One region of the Paenibacillus sp. FSL K6-1318 genome, then DNA from elsewhere that is predicted to be linked to it. Evidence: predicted binding sites of a transcription regulator. Region 1 holds the regulator's gene; each other region holds the start of a gene.
What was found. Region 1 encodes LexA, which represses DNA repair genes until DNA is damaged. Its sites were predicted from a motif close to CGAACATATGTTCG; they were not measured.
Positions count from the first base shown of each region.

Region 2: addB (helicase-exonuclease AddAB subunit AddB) is a predicted target of LexA. The motif match lies at 2,432-2,445, and genes of this name have one in related genera.
Region 3: NYE45_RS15840 (DNA polymerase IV) is a predicted target of LexA. The motif match lies at 2,270-2,283, and genes of this name have one in related genera.

Region 1 is NZ_CP150270.1:3,937,331-3,941,624, forward strand. Features, by position in the region: gene NYE45_RS17240 (HAD family hydrolase) at 1-20, opposite strand, end outside; gene NYE45_RS17245 (hypothetical protein) at 49-558, opposite strand; gene NYE45_RS17250 (DUF896 domain-containing protein) at 685-894, opposite strand; gene NYE45_RS17255 (LysM peptidoglycan-binding domain-containing protein) at 990-1,367, opposite strand; gene lexA (transcriptional repressor LexA) at 1,664-2,290, shown strand; gene NYE45_RS17265 (aldehyde dehydrogenase) at 2,400-3,701, opposite strand; gene NYE45_RS17270 (hypothetical protein) at 4,251-4,294, opposite strand, start outside.
Region 2 is NZ_CP150270.1:4,733,996-4,738,289, reverse strand. Features, by position in the region: gene NYE45_RS20965 (Na/Pi symporter) at 1-537, opposite strand, end outside; gene NYE45_RS20960 (class I SAM-dependent rRNA methyltransferase) at 908-2,284, shown strand; gene addB (helicase-exonuclease AddAB subunit AddB) at 2,510-4,294, shown strand, end outside.
Region 3 is NZ_CP150270.1:3,603,930-3,608,223, forward strand. Features, by position in the region: gene NYE45_RS15830 (lytic polysaccharide monooxygenase) at 1-978, shown strand, start outside; gene NYE45_RS15835 (glucose 1-dehydrogenase) at 1,176-1,964, shown strand; gene NYE45_RS15840 (DNA polymerase IV) at 2,330-3,547, shown strand; gene NYE45_RS15845 (YolD-like family protein) at 3,544-3,909, shown strand; gene NYE45_RS15850 (hypothetical protein) at 3,893-4,261, shown strand.

The sequences.
Region 1 (4,294 bases):
AAAATCGCTTTTAACGCCATTCCGATCATCTACCCCTTTATGCAATAATTACTTTTCGACGGTTTCCACGGTGATCTGGTGTGCTTTTGCAAACTTCAACAAACGTTCTGCAATCGCATCTGTATCGTAGCGGTTCAATAACTTGGTAAACACCCATCTTTTACCCCGACTGTTATGTTCGATAACAATTGTACCTGGTTCAATTCTGAATTTGACGATATCGTCAACTCCGATTGAACGTTCACGGTTACCCTTCGTCGTAATAATCCGATTACTGCTAATCTTGATGTACGGACGACGAAGCATGAAGATGACTGCCAAAAATACGTAAAGCAGCATGGTCACCCAGTCCCAAGTTGTCATTGGAGCTTGTACAAGAAATGTGCTCATAAACAGATACAAAAAGGCGAGACCGATCAAAAATATAGGGAACAACAGGCTGCGTCCTTTAAAAACTTCTTCACCTGGTGTACCTGTAATTGGTTGACCACTTTTTTTGCGTTGCTGATTTAACTGCTTGGAATTTTTCTTAACCGTTCTCTCGAACGAACGCGACATGAGAATCCCCCTTATGTGTCTTTGTATCGGCTTACATAACTGTAAACCAACATTTCCCCCTATAAATTGCACACTCAAAATAACAGGAAGAAACCTAAATATCATAAATGATATCATTAGGTTTCGTTAGTGTTTGAGTTTGCCTTGGTGGCCTTTGTCATTCTCATCATCAACAATCTCAATGGTATCCAGTTGCTGTCTGAAATTGCTGCGAATATTACTCAAATAAATCTCTCTTAGCTCGGCACGTTCAGCAAGTTCTTCCTCCGACAAACCAGTGGACTTTTGCTTACGAGCCAATTCGTTAATGCGTGCTACCAGACTATCTATATCCAAGCTTGTCCCCTCCAAAAATACAAAGTCATATTAACTTTGCCATGATAAAGGCAGCTTGTCAAGCTGACACGCACTAACACGCATTGATGTGCATTTTATTCTGAAAATTGCGGTAGAGCTAATACTTGTCCCACTTGGATCGAAGTCGTCTGAAGTTGATTCACTTTCTTAATTGCTTCTATATAAATACGTGTATCCATATTCGTCGGTTTATGTTCCAAAGAAATACTCCATAATGTTTCCCCTTGTGAAACGGCTATCTTTCCTCCGGGAAGCACATCATTTTCATTGCCAGCAAATACAGTTAAAACGGTGCTGCATCCAATAAATATAATTAAAGAGGTAATCACAATCTTTAACATCCATGAAGAAATTTTGAAACGCGCTAAAACCTTCTTGTAGTTCCCTATGTTAGACTTCACCAGTTCCGAATTCATCGGTTCATAAATGCTTTGATAAGTAGAATATCTCATTAAATACCCGCCTCCAAACGTTTGTTCCTATCTGTTGGAATCAATATAACACGAACGTTTGTTTTGTTCAATAGGTTTTTAGAACAATTGTTCGCTTCTTTTTCGAAGGCGAAATATCTGAATTGAAGTCCAATTACAAAGCATTTGCAGTATTATGCTCCGACTTTTGGACAAATTCTGTTCTGAAAGTTAAAAAACACTGATTTAATGGCATTTTATTTAGAACTTATGTTTGTACGAACGGAGGTTCTATGTTATAATTTTCCCAAACGTTACTAAAATGGGGTTGATACGGTATGTCGAAGATATCCAGCAGGCAGCAGGCTATTCTGGAGTTTATACGAAATGAAGTCCGGTTGAAGGGGTATCCTCCTTCCGTACGGGAAATTGGTGAAGCGGTTGGACTGGCTTCCAGCTCAACAGTGCATGGACATTTGGATCGTTTGGAGAAAAAAGGTTTGATCCGACGCGACCCTACCAAGCCAAGAGCCATTGAGCTTTTGAGCCAGGAAGAATCGGAGCATTCTCATCAATTTGCTCATAGCGTTGCACGTATTCCTGTCGTTGGTAAGGTTACAGCGGGTGTTCCAATCACTGCAACCGAGAACATTGAAGACTACTTCCCTCTTCCTACGCATTATGTAGGCGAACAGAAAGTGTTCATGCTTTCGGTAGTCGGAGATAGTATGGTGGAAGCCGGAATCGTTAACGGAGATTACGTTATTGTCCGTCAACAGCAAACTGCTGATAACGGTGATATCGTCGTTGCAATGACTGAAGACGATGAAGCTACAGTGAAAACGTTCTATAAAGAGAAAGATCATATTCGCCTTCAACCGGAGAATGCGACCTTCGAACCTTTACGTTTGAAACACGTTAGTATTCTGGGTAAAGTCATTGGCCTTTTCCGAGATATTCATTAATATTTAACATGAGTAACAAAACTAGATGTAATGCAATAAATACGAAAAGAGGTTGTCCTGATGAATAGGACAACCTCTTTTTTCATGTTTATGTTGTTTTATCGGCTAATTATTCACTACGTTTCAGAACACTCTTATGATGCGAGAACACATCAAAGCTCTGTTGACCGTGATATGAGCCCATACCGCTCTCTCCTACACCACCAAACGGGAGATAGTGTGAAGTCATATGAGAAAGAGTGTCATTAATACATCCACCACCGAAGGACACTTGATTCAGAACCTGTTCCTGAAGTTGCTCATCCTGTGTGAAGAGATATAGTGCCAATGGTTTTGGCCGGCGAACAATCTCATCCAGCATCGGGTTGAGGTCACTGTACGTAAATACAGGAAGAATCGGACCGAAGATCTCTTCTTGCATGACAGGTGATTCCCAGTTCACATTTCCAAGTACAGTCGGCTCAATAAGCAACTGCTCACGTACAGAACGTCCACCTATCAGAGTTTTACCATCTGTGAGGAATTTCGATAACCGATCGAAGTTACGTGCGTTGACAATATGCGGGAAATCAGCGTTCTGGAGCACATCATCTCCAAATTTATCTTTGATCTCTGCGCTAATCAAATTGATCAATTCATCATGAACTTGTTCATGCACAAGCAAGTAATCCGGAGCAACGCATGTTTGCCCTGCATTCAGGAACTTACCACGAACAATACGCTGGGCCACCAGCTTCAGATCTGCATCGCTATGGACAATAGCAGGGCTCTTGCCGCCCAACTCAAGAGTTACAGGAGTCAAGTGCTCCGCAGCTGCCTTCATAACAATGCGACCAACACCTGTGCTGCCTGTGAAGAAAATATAATCAAACTTCTCTTTCAACAATGCTGTGCTGGCCTCAACCTCCCCTTCCATAACTGCAATATACTCCTGAGGGAAGATCTCCTGAATCAGATCATACGTCAGACGAGATACGGCTGGGGTTAATTCAGATGGCTTGATAACTGCACAGTTACCGGCTGCAATTGCTCCAATCAGTGGACCGAAGGCGAGTTGGAAGGGATAGTTCCAAGGCGCTATAATAAGCGCCACTCCGTATGGTTCCGGGTAAATGGTGCTCACCCCATCCGGCATAGCCGAATTGGTTGGGACTTGTCTTGGGGCAGCCCATTCCTGCAAGTGCTCTAATGCGAAATCCAATTCACCCAACACAATGCGAATCTCGGAACCGTAAGCTTCTGCCTCAGATTTATTCAGATCAGCCCGAAGTGCATCTTGAATCCGTTGCTGATACTTTTCGATTCCTTTTCTAAGCTGTTGAAGCGCATTAATCCGATGCTCGATATTTTTAGTTTGACCTGTATAAAAAAATGCACGTTGTTCTGTCACCAGTTGTTTTGCCTGATCCATATTAACATCTCCAATTAATTATTTAAAATTAAATTGTTCAAAATTTAATTAAAGTATACCTCTTCTATATGAAACTTTCAACATACAAATGAAACATCCATTTGTATGTATTTGGACGATGTTTGCAATTTTAAATGTGTGAATGCTAGTATTCCTTTCTCGTGGCTATCAGAATTTCTAAGGAAGTTTGATTTAAATTTTTTGGCCTCAGACAGTTTAACATTAATGAAAAGTGAGTTTTGCGATTATCTAAATCGACGAACGAATGTGTTTGTTATAAAGGTAAGCCTTGGTCACAGATAAACACAAAAATGTTACGTGGGCAAATGAAGAAAAATCAGGGGATATGTTTTGACAATTTGCTTTCAAATGATTTATCCATTCCCGGCCACAACTTCACAACGAGCAGATTTTAATCCAACAACTACTCCTGAGAGCGGTCTTAGAAGAAAGAGTTACATAATATCAAATCAACTTGTACTACTTCTATATAAAAGAGTCATCTAGTATTTCACTGATCCGCTGCATTTCATGATGGTCCAAATCTGTTTAGAGTGCTGTGTCAGACTTATCATCCCAATGTATGTATTCAG
Region 2 (4,294 bases), 800 kb from region 1:
TTGAAATACGCCCATGCTCCGCAAGGGCAAGGCAATGGATTGCATCACCTGAATGCCTGTCATGACGAGTGCAAATCCGGCAGTCGCGAGGAAGCTGTACTGGATGTTAAACAAAGTTCGGCGCGTGCGTTCAGGAGCGGCCAGATTGCGTTCACCAAGAACAACAAACATGGCCCAGCCCGTCAGCGACAGGACGAGCAGCGGTAGGGAAGCACGTCCGATCTGCAGTCCCACCAGCTCCGTCGTCAGACATGTCCCGATGTTGGTGCCGAGGATGATGCCGAGTGTGCGTCCATAGGTAATTAATCTGGCATTAGCCAGTCCAATGGTGAGTACAGTGACCGCAGTACTGCTCTGCAACAGGGCCGTTGCACCCGCGCTGAAAGCCATGCCTTTCCATGGAGCAGAGGTAGCGCGATTGAGCCAACCAGCCAGCATGGGCCCAGCCATGCGCTGCAAGGCGGTCTCCATCAACTTCATGCCACCAAAAAAGATAATAAGCCCATAGAGTAAGGGCAATATAACATCTCTAAACATAGAAACATCATTCCTTCCGTCCGGTTCCTTAACTCATCCTATGAGTAAACAAAGACAACCATGACAAGCCTAAAGGAATTCAAAGGGAAGCGACCTAAATTACCCAGCCCAATTCGAAAGATACGGTGATTCGTTCAAATGTAGTGGTGGGGACGAAATCGAATCTGAAGAAGCGAAGCGTGCGCCTAAAAGCTTTCTGAAAGAAAGCTACATCGGGAGCATATGCTGTCTCCGGATTTTCCCTTTAAAAAAGGGAATCAAAAAAATCTGGAGACAACAGCGATCGGAAGATCGATTCGAACCCGGAACGTCATTTACGCGCCGCACCAAACCTATCTTTTCAACTAACTATGAAAGAAGTGGATCTACCTTGCCATCAGTTACACTCGAACGCAGTCGCAAAAAGCGGCTTGAACATGCACATCCATGGATATTTAACAATGAAATTGCCTCGGTTGACGGAAACCCGGAACCGGGAGATCTGGTCAATGTATTGAATCATCAAGGTCGCTATTTGGCGACAGGTTATTACAATCCCGCATCTCAGATCACTGTAAGAGTTGTAGCGTATCAACCGCTGGAGTCCGAACAGATGGACACGGCGTTCTTTGCAGCTCGTTTCCGCGATTGCTTGCGTTATCGGGAACGCTTTATCCAGGATGGAGAGGCGTACCGTCTCGTATACGGAGAAGCTGATTTTCTGCCAGGATTGATCGTTGACCGGTTCGGCAGCATTCTCGTTGTACAGTTGCTTACACTCGGCATGGATCATTGCCGTGAAGCCATTGTACAAGCACTCATTGAAGTGATGCAGCCGGAAGGCATCTATGAGCGCAGTGATGTCTCGATTCGTGAACTGGAAGGTTTGGAGCAGACCAAAGGCCCGCTGTACGGGGAGTGCCCGCGGCATGTCACCGTTACAGAGAATGGACTACTCATTAAAGTGGATATCGTAGAAGGCCAGAAGACAGGTTACTTCTTCGACCAACGTGAGAATCGTGCAGCGATCGAACCCCTCATGAAGGGTTGGGGCTATAAGAGTGGAATTACACTTCAACAGACCGAGCAGGATGGCACAGAGCAGCTCTTGCCTGTGAATAAAAGCGGTAAGGTGGTTACATTCCCTTATTGGGATGGTGCTACCGTACTGGAGTGCTTCTCACACACGGGCAGCTTCACGTTGAATGCTTGCAAATATGGAGCTAAAAAAGTGACTTGTCTTGATATTTCAGAGCATGCCATTGAGAGTGCACGAACGAATGTGGAGCTGAACGGTTTTACCGACCGGGTCGAATTCGTAGTTGCCGATGCATTCCAGTACTTGCGTGAACAAGTGAAAGGACTGGATGAACGTACTGCACGTGCGCGTGCTGCCGAACAGAAAGTAGATACATCCAAAGCCCTTGCAGCTGGCGGTAAAACATTTGATGTGGTCATCCTCGATCCCCCGGCGTTTGCGAAAACGAAATCAGCAGTTAAAGGTGCGTGCCGTGGATATAAGGATATCAACCTGCAAGGTATGAAACTGGTTAATGAGGGCGGATATTTGGTAACAGCCAGCTGTTCATATCACATGCGTCCAGACCTCTTCCTGGATACGATTGCGGATGCAGCGGAAGATGCAGGCAAAGTGCTGCGTCTAATCGACTGGAAAGCAGCTGGTAAGGATCATCCGCAAATTTTGGGCGTGGATGAGGGACATTACCTGAAATTTGCTATTTTCGAAGTGCGCAGTAAAAAGAATTAGACGAGTCTCTTGTCACTTTTTTTAATCTCTCGTAAGGTAAAGTAAAGTTTAAATGAATGATACTTTCAGTCAAAAGTCCACAGTGTGAACAGCTGCGGGCTTTTTGCCGTGTTAACGGAGATGTTCTCCGGTTTTACCGGATAGTGGCAAACGTATGTTCCGAACCAAGTCAGATATGTTATACTGGGAATTAAAATCTTGTACGTGTGGTTTGGAGGATTAGACATGTCCGTTCGTTTTGTTATTGGTCGGGCAGGCAGCGGCAAAAGCTCGCTGATTACCCGGGAAATTACATCCCTGCTTCAAAAGGAGCCGCAAGGCACACCTTTGATTTTACTTGTTCCGGAACAGAGTTCTTTTCGAACGGAGCAATCATTGGTGTCTTCAGGAGCAATTAAAGGTACAATGCGCGCAGAAGTGCTCGGCTTTCGCCGGTTAGCCTACCGCGTAATGCAGGAAGCCGGCGGTTCAGCTCGTATTCCGATCGGAGCCGAAGGCAAAAAGATGCTGCTATACAAGGTCATCCAGCGCCGTAAGGAAGAATTGAAGCTGTTTGGTGCATCCGGCAGTCAGCTGGGTTTTATAGGGGAATTAAATGACTTATATAGTGAATTTAAACGTTATGAAGTTGATCCATCATCACTGGAAGAAGGGCTGTCTGGATGGAATACCTCATCCTCTTCGCCAATTCTGGAGGACAAGTTGCATGACTTGAATCTAATATATCGTGACTATGAACAGGAACTGACCCAATTATATATTGATGATGAAGACACGTTGACCGAGCTGACAGAGCGTTTGTCGGAAAGTGCATTGCTGCAGGATGCCCAGATCTGGATTGATGGTTTTCAGGGATTCACGCCACAGGAGATGAGTGTGATTGGTCGACTCATGTTGCAGTCCTCTTCTGTGACGATTGCACTGACATTGGATCGTCCATATGATCACGGTGCGCTGCCTGGAGAACTGGAACTGTTCTATCCCACAGCGAGTGCCTACTCGCGCCTGAAAGGAATGGCTGAAGAACTGGGTGTACCGAGCGATATAACTATGCTAGATTCAGAGATTCCACCGAGATACAGGGATCGTCCAGGACTTGCTCATCTGGAGGCTGGGTTCGACCGCCGAATTCGGTGGAAAAGTGATGGCCTTGATTCCGAAATCCGCCTGGTTGCAGCGGAGAACCGTCGAGCTGAGATGGAGGGAGCACTGCGTGAGATGCGGCGCCTGGCACAAAACGAAGGTGCGCGTTATCGGGATATGGCTGTACTTGTCCGTCAGTTGGATACCTACGCAGATATAGCTGAACCGCTATTTAGGGATTATGGCGTACCCGTCTTTCTGGACCGGAGAAGAAATGAACTTCATCATCCATTATCTGAGTTTATCCGTTCCGCACTGGATATTGTTCGTCGCCATTGGCGTTACGAGGATGTATTTCGCTGTGTCAAAACGGATCTGTTGCTTCCGCGTGATGGTTCCATCACCCGTGAAGATATGGACCAGCTTGAGAATTATGCACTGGCCTGTGGTATTCATGGATATCGCTGGACTGACGGCAAACCGTGGAAGTATGTTCCTAGCTTATCACTGGAAGATAATGGTCAGGATGGCCGTAGTCGAGGACGGGACCAAATGCTTTCTTTAATGGAGAGTTGTCGAACGGTCATTACAGATTCCTTGGGTGCTTTTGAGAAACGAATGAAAAAGGCAAAAACGGCCAAAGCCCAGTGCGAGGCACTATACAGACTGCTGGAAGATGCCGAAATTCCCTGGAAGCTGGAGAACATGTCTAATGAAGCTAAGGCGCAAGGTGACCCTGAAAGGTCGAGAGAACATAGGCAGATGTGGGGAGCTGTGCTGGATCTATTGGATCAGATGGTAGATATGATGGGAAATGAACGGCTGGATATCACTCTGTTTGCTGGAATGATTGAGACCGGGTTGACCGAACTCAAGCTGGGTCTGGTACCACCAGCACTTGATCAGGTATTGGTCGGTTCCATGGAC
Region 3 (4,294 bases), 330 kb from region 1:
GACTGGAACCCTAATGCTCCGATTGAGCGTAAGGATTTAGAACTGTTTTGTACCTATAGTGATGGCGGGAAATTGCCAGAGAAATCGGTCTCACATTCATGTGAAATACCAGCAGACCGTACCGGTTATCATGTTATCCTCGGCGTTTGGGAAATCGCTGATACTGGCAATGCCTTTTATCAAGTGCTTGACGTAAATTTAACGAAATCGGGTAGTGGAAATGGATCAAACACCGATGAAACAGCGCCAACAGCACCAACGAATTTAAAAGCAAGCAATATCACGACAAAATCACTTACACTTAGCTGGCATCCTTCGACTGATAATGTAAGTGTAATGAGTTATGAACTTTATCAAAATGGACATAAGATTGCGACTATTCCAGGAACATCTGTATCCTATGATGTAAGTGGATTAAGTCAAGGAAAAACTTATACCTATGCGTTAAAAGCGATTGATGCCGCAGGTAATGAATCACTTCTCAGTTCGGAGATTACGGTGCAGACAACTTCTGCAACCATACCTGACACTTCAGCTCCAACGGCTCCAAGCAATCTTCACGCACATAACGTAAGTGCAGCATCAGTAAATCTGATGTGGTCCAGTTCAACGGATAATGTGGCCGTTAGTAGCTACGACATATACCAAGGTTCAGAGCGGATCGCTACTGTAAATGGAACCGTGACAAGTTATGAGGTTACTGGTTTGAAATCAAGCTCGACATATACATTTTCAATTAAAGCCAAGGATTCTGCTGGAAATGTATCTGCAGCGAGTAACGTGATTACAGTTACTACACTTGAGTCATCTCCTCCAGTTGTAGAACCGGATGTACCTAAGGCTTGGGCTAAGAATACGTCATACCACATCGGGGATCGTGTTATTTATAAAGGGGTCACTTATACTTGCCGTCAAGCTCACACATCAATATACACTTGGACTCCTTCCGAAGTCCTTGCATTGTGGTTGCCGGAATAGTCGATAGTCACTCAGGATTTGTTCCTGAGTGATTTTTTTTGATGATCACTCGTAAGGATCTAGAAACAGTTTCAATACAAATGTTTATTTTTGCTTAGTCGGGTGAACATATGAATATAAAGTGTCGTTTGAGAATTCTATTCTCATCTAAAATAGACAAATATGTCGTTAATTCACTTAATAAAGGAGCATGGATCATGAGTAAACGTTTTGAATCAAAAGTTGTTTTAATTACTGGAGCAGGCTCAGGTCTTGGACAATCAGCTGCACTTGAAATCGCAAAAGAAGGTGCCAAGCTTTCTCTCGTTGACCTTAATCAACCTGCACTTGGAGAGACCAAGAAATTGATACTTGAAGTTGCACCTGAGGCAGAAGTTCTTCTTCTTACTGCTGATGTGTCTGATGAGCAAGCTGTTCAAAAATATGTAGATGATACGGTTCAAAAGTTTGGTCGCATCGATGGCTTCTACAACAATGCGGGTATCGAAGGTACTCAGGCTCCTACAGCCGAATATAACAGTAAAGTGTTTGACAAAGTCATTGACATTAACCTTAAAGGTGTCTTTTATGGCATGAAATACGTTCTTCCCGTGATGAAAGAGCAACAATCCGGTTCCGTTGTCAATGTCGCCTCTGTTGGCGGGATTCGCGGAGTTCTGAATCAGGCAGCGTATGTCGCAAGTAAACACGCTGTATCGGGTATGACGAAAAATGCGGCAATCGAGTACGGACAATATAACCTGAGCATCAACGCTATCGCTCCAGGGGCAATTATGACTGCAATGGTTGTCGGATCCCTTAAACAAATCGGTGGCGAAGAAGGATGGGAAGAAGCCGGCAAAGAATTTGTTAGCATAAACCCTAAGAGACGTTTTGGTAAACCTGAAGAAGTAGGCCGTCTTGTTGCCTTCCTGCTATCCGGCGAATCCGAATTTATTAATGGTGCTGTCATTCCTATTGATGGCGGACAATCGAACCAGTACTAATAACTTGTTGACTCCTCTTTGGCAATGTAATGATGGAGGAAACCTACAATGAAGAATAAGAGCAGGTCATCCTAAAGATGGCTCGCTCTTTTTTGCGTAAATATCTCGAAAGTAAACGGTATTAATCTCGCCTATGACAGTTATGGCAACGAAAAGGACGAAACCATTCTACTGATTGCCGGGCTCAAGAGAAATGAACTGTAACTGGAATGACATAGTATGATTTGAATCCGTCATTTAGTCGTATACCTAATATAAATATTTACCTCTTGCATAAAGAACATGTGTTCGGTTTATAATATATACAAACATACGTTCTCAAATGTACAGGAGTGATTTCAGTGTGGACTAAGCAGCGAACCATCATGCTCATTGATATGCAGAGCTTTTATGCTTCAGTCGAAAAGGCAAAAATGCCCCAATACAAAAATAGACCACTCGCCGTTGCAGGCGATCCAGCAAGACGTTCTGGCATTATCCTTGCCGCTTGTCCATTAGCCAAAGCAAAGGGGGTATCTACCGCGGAACCACTCTGGAAGTCTCTTCAGAAGTGCCCTGAACTGATCATTGTAAAACCTCACATGCAAGAATACATTGAAGTTTCCACCCAAATCATGTCCATTATTGAGGAATTCACCGATCTGGTTGAGCCATACAGTATAGACGAATTATTCGCTGATTTTACAGGGTCTATGCATTTATTTGGTAATGATCCAATCGATTTGGCCAAACAAATTCAAGACAAAATCTACAATGAAACAGGCGTTTACGCCAGAGCGGGCATCGGTGAAAACAAAATTATCAGTAAATTGTGCTGCGATATGATTGCTAAAAAAGCAGAAGGTGGCATTTTTCACTTAAAGAAAGAGGAGTTACATCTTCACATTGGTGATAAGCCCATCCGCGATATGTGGGGGATTGGCTCAAGAATGGAAAAACATCTATGGAAGATGGGCATCCGAACCATTAAAGACCTAGCGAATACGCCTCTTTCCAAATTAAAAAGCAAGTGGGGTGTTAATGGAGAAGTCATCTGGAGAGTTGCGAATGGACTCGACAATTCACCGGTAACCGTCAACACACACAGTACACAAAAGGATATTGGAAACGGAATGACCCTGCCCAGAGATTTCACAGAAGCATGGGAGATCGAAGTGGTTATTCTCGATATCTGTACAGAAGTGTGCAGAAGAGCCCGTAAAAAGGGGCTGATGGGTAGTGTCATATCTGTGAGTGTATCGGGAGCAGATTTTGATCACCCCACTGGTTTTCACAGGCAGGTTAAACTGTCTGATCCTACAAACATAACCGTTGATGTATGCAAGATAGCCAAACGCATATTCCATCAACATTGGGATGGGCAACCTGTGCGCCGTGTAGGCGTATCCCTGTCTCAATTATCCAACGCGGATACATATCAACTATCTTTCTTTGATGATCAAGAGCAGAAAAGAGCCATTGATCAGGTGATGGACGACATTAAGGATCGATTTGGCGACATTGCCATTCTACGAGCGAGCTCCATTACGGCTGCTGGCCAAGCGATCGATCGAGCATCTAAAATTGGGGGGCATTACAAATGAGCAAAAAACTGGAGGCCAATGGATTATGGGAATCGAGCCGCATGATGCTTCCACAACATAAAGAACGAATTATACAGCATCGTACTCAAATTCATGTTCAAGCGAAACCTCTGATTCATGAAGATGAGTGGGAGATTATCGCTCAACATATAGATATGTCCCTCAACTATACTTTACAAGCCACCTTTGAAGTGTTTCATGAGTCAGGCAATCGGTATATACACGGGATCGTCACTTCAATCAGTGCCTTTGGAAAGAAAATCAAAATTGAAATGGATAATGGATTTGAATGGGTCGATTTTGATCAATTGGTCACTGTAACGTTTGAAGAAGGAGGTGTGTACGGTGAGACAAACTTCTGAGGAACTTGCACTCGTCAAGAGGTTGGTAGAGCTTCCGTATCTTTTAGGTGCTCTGGAGGTAGATAAGCATAAAATATACGCTTCAAACTTTAAGATGAAATCGGTGTATATTGATTACCTGGACGGTACCCAAAAGAAAATTGCTTTAGAGATGTACACGTCGAAACAAAGGCTAAAGGAACATCATATTAAAATCATAGATGAAAAGAGATCTGAGCTGAGTTTAACGGTAGACTATTCGGTAAGAGGTTACCTTCACAAAATGACATTATTGTGGAGCAAAGTGAAAGTGGATGTAACCTTAATGCTTACTGAACATATGAGCGTTGATATTACTGATATGCCAAGATAAACATATAGTTAGAGCAGAATACGGTATATAACG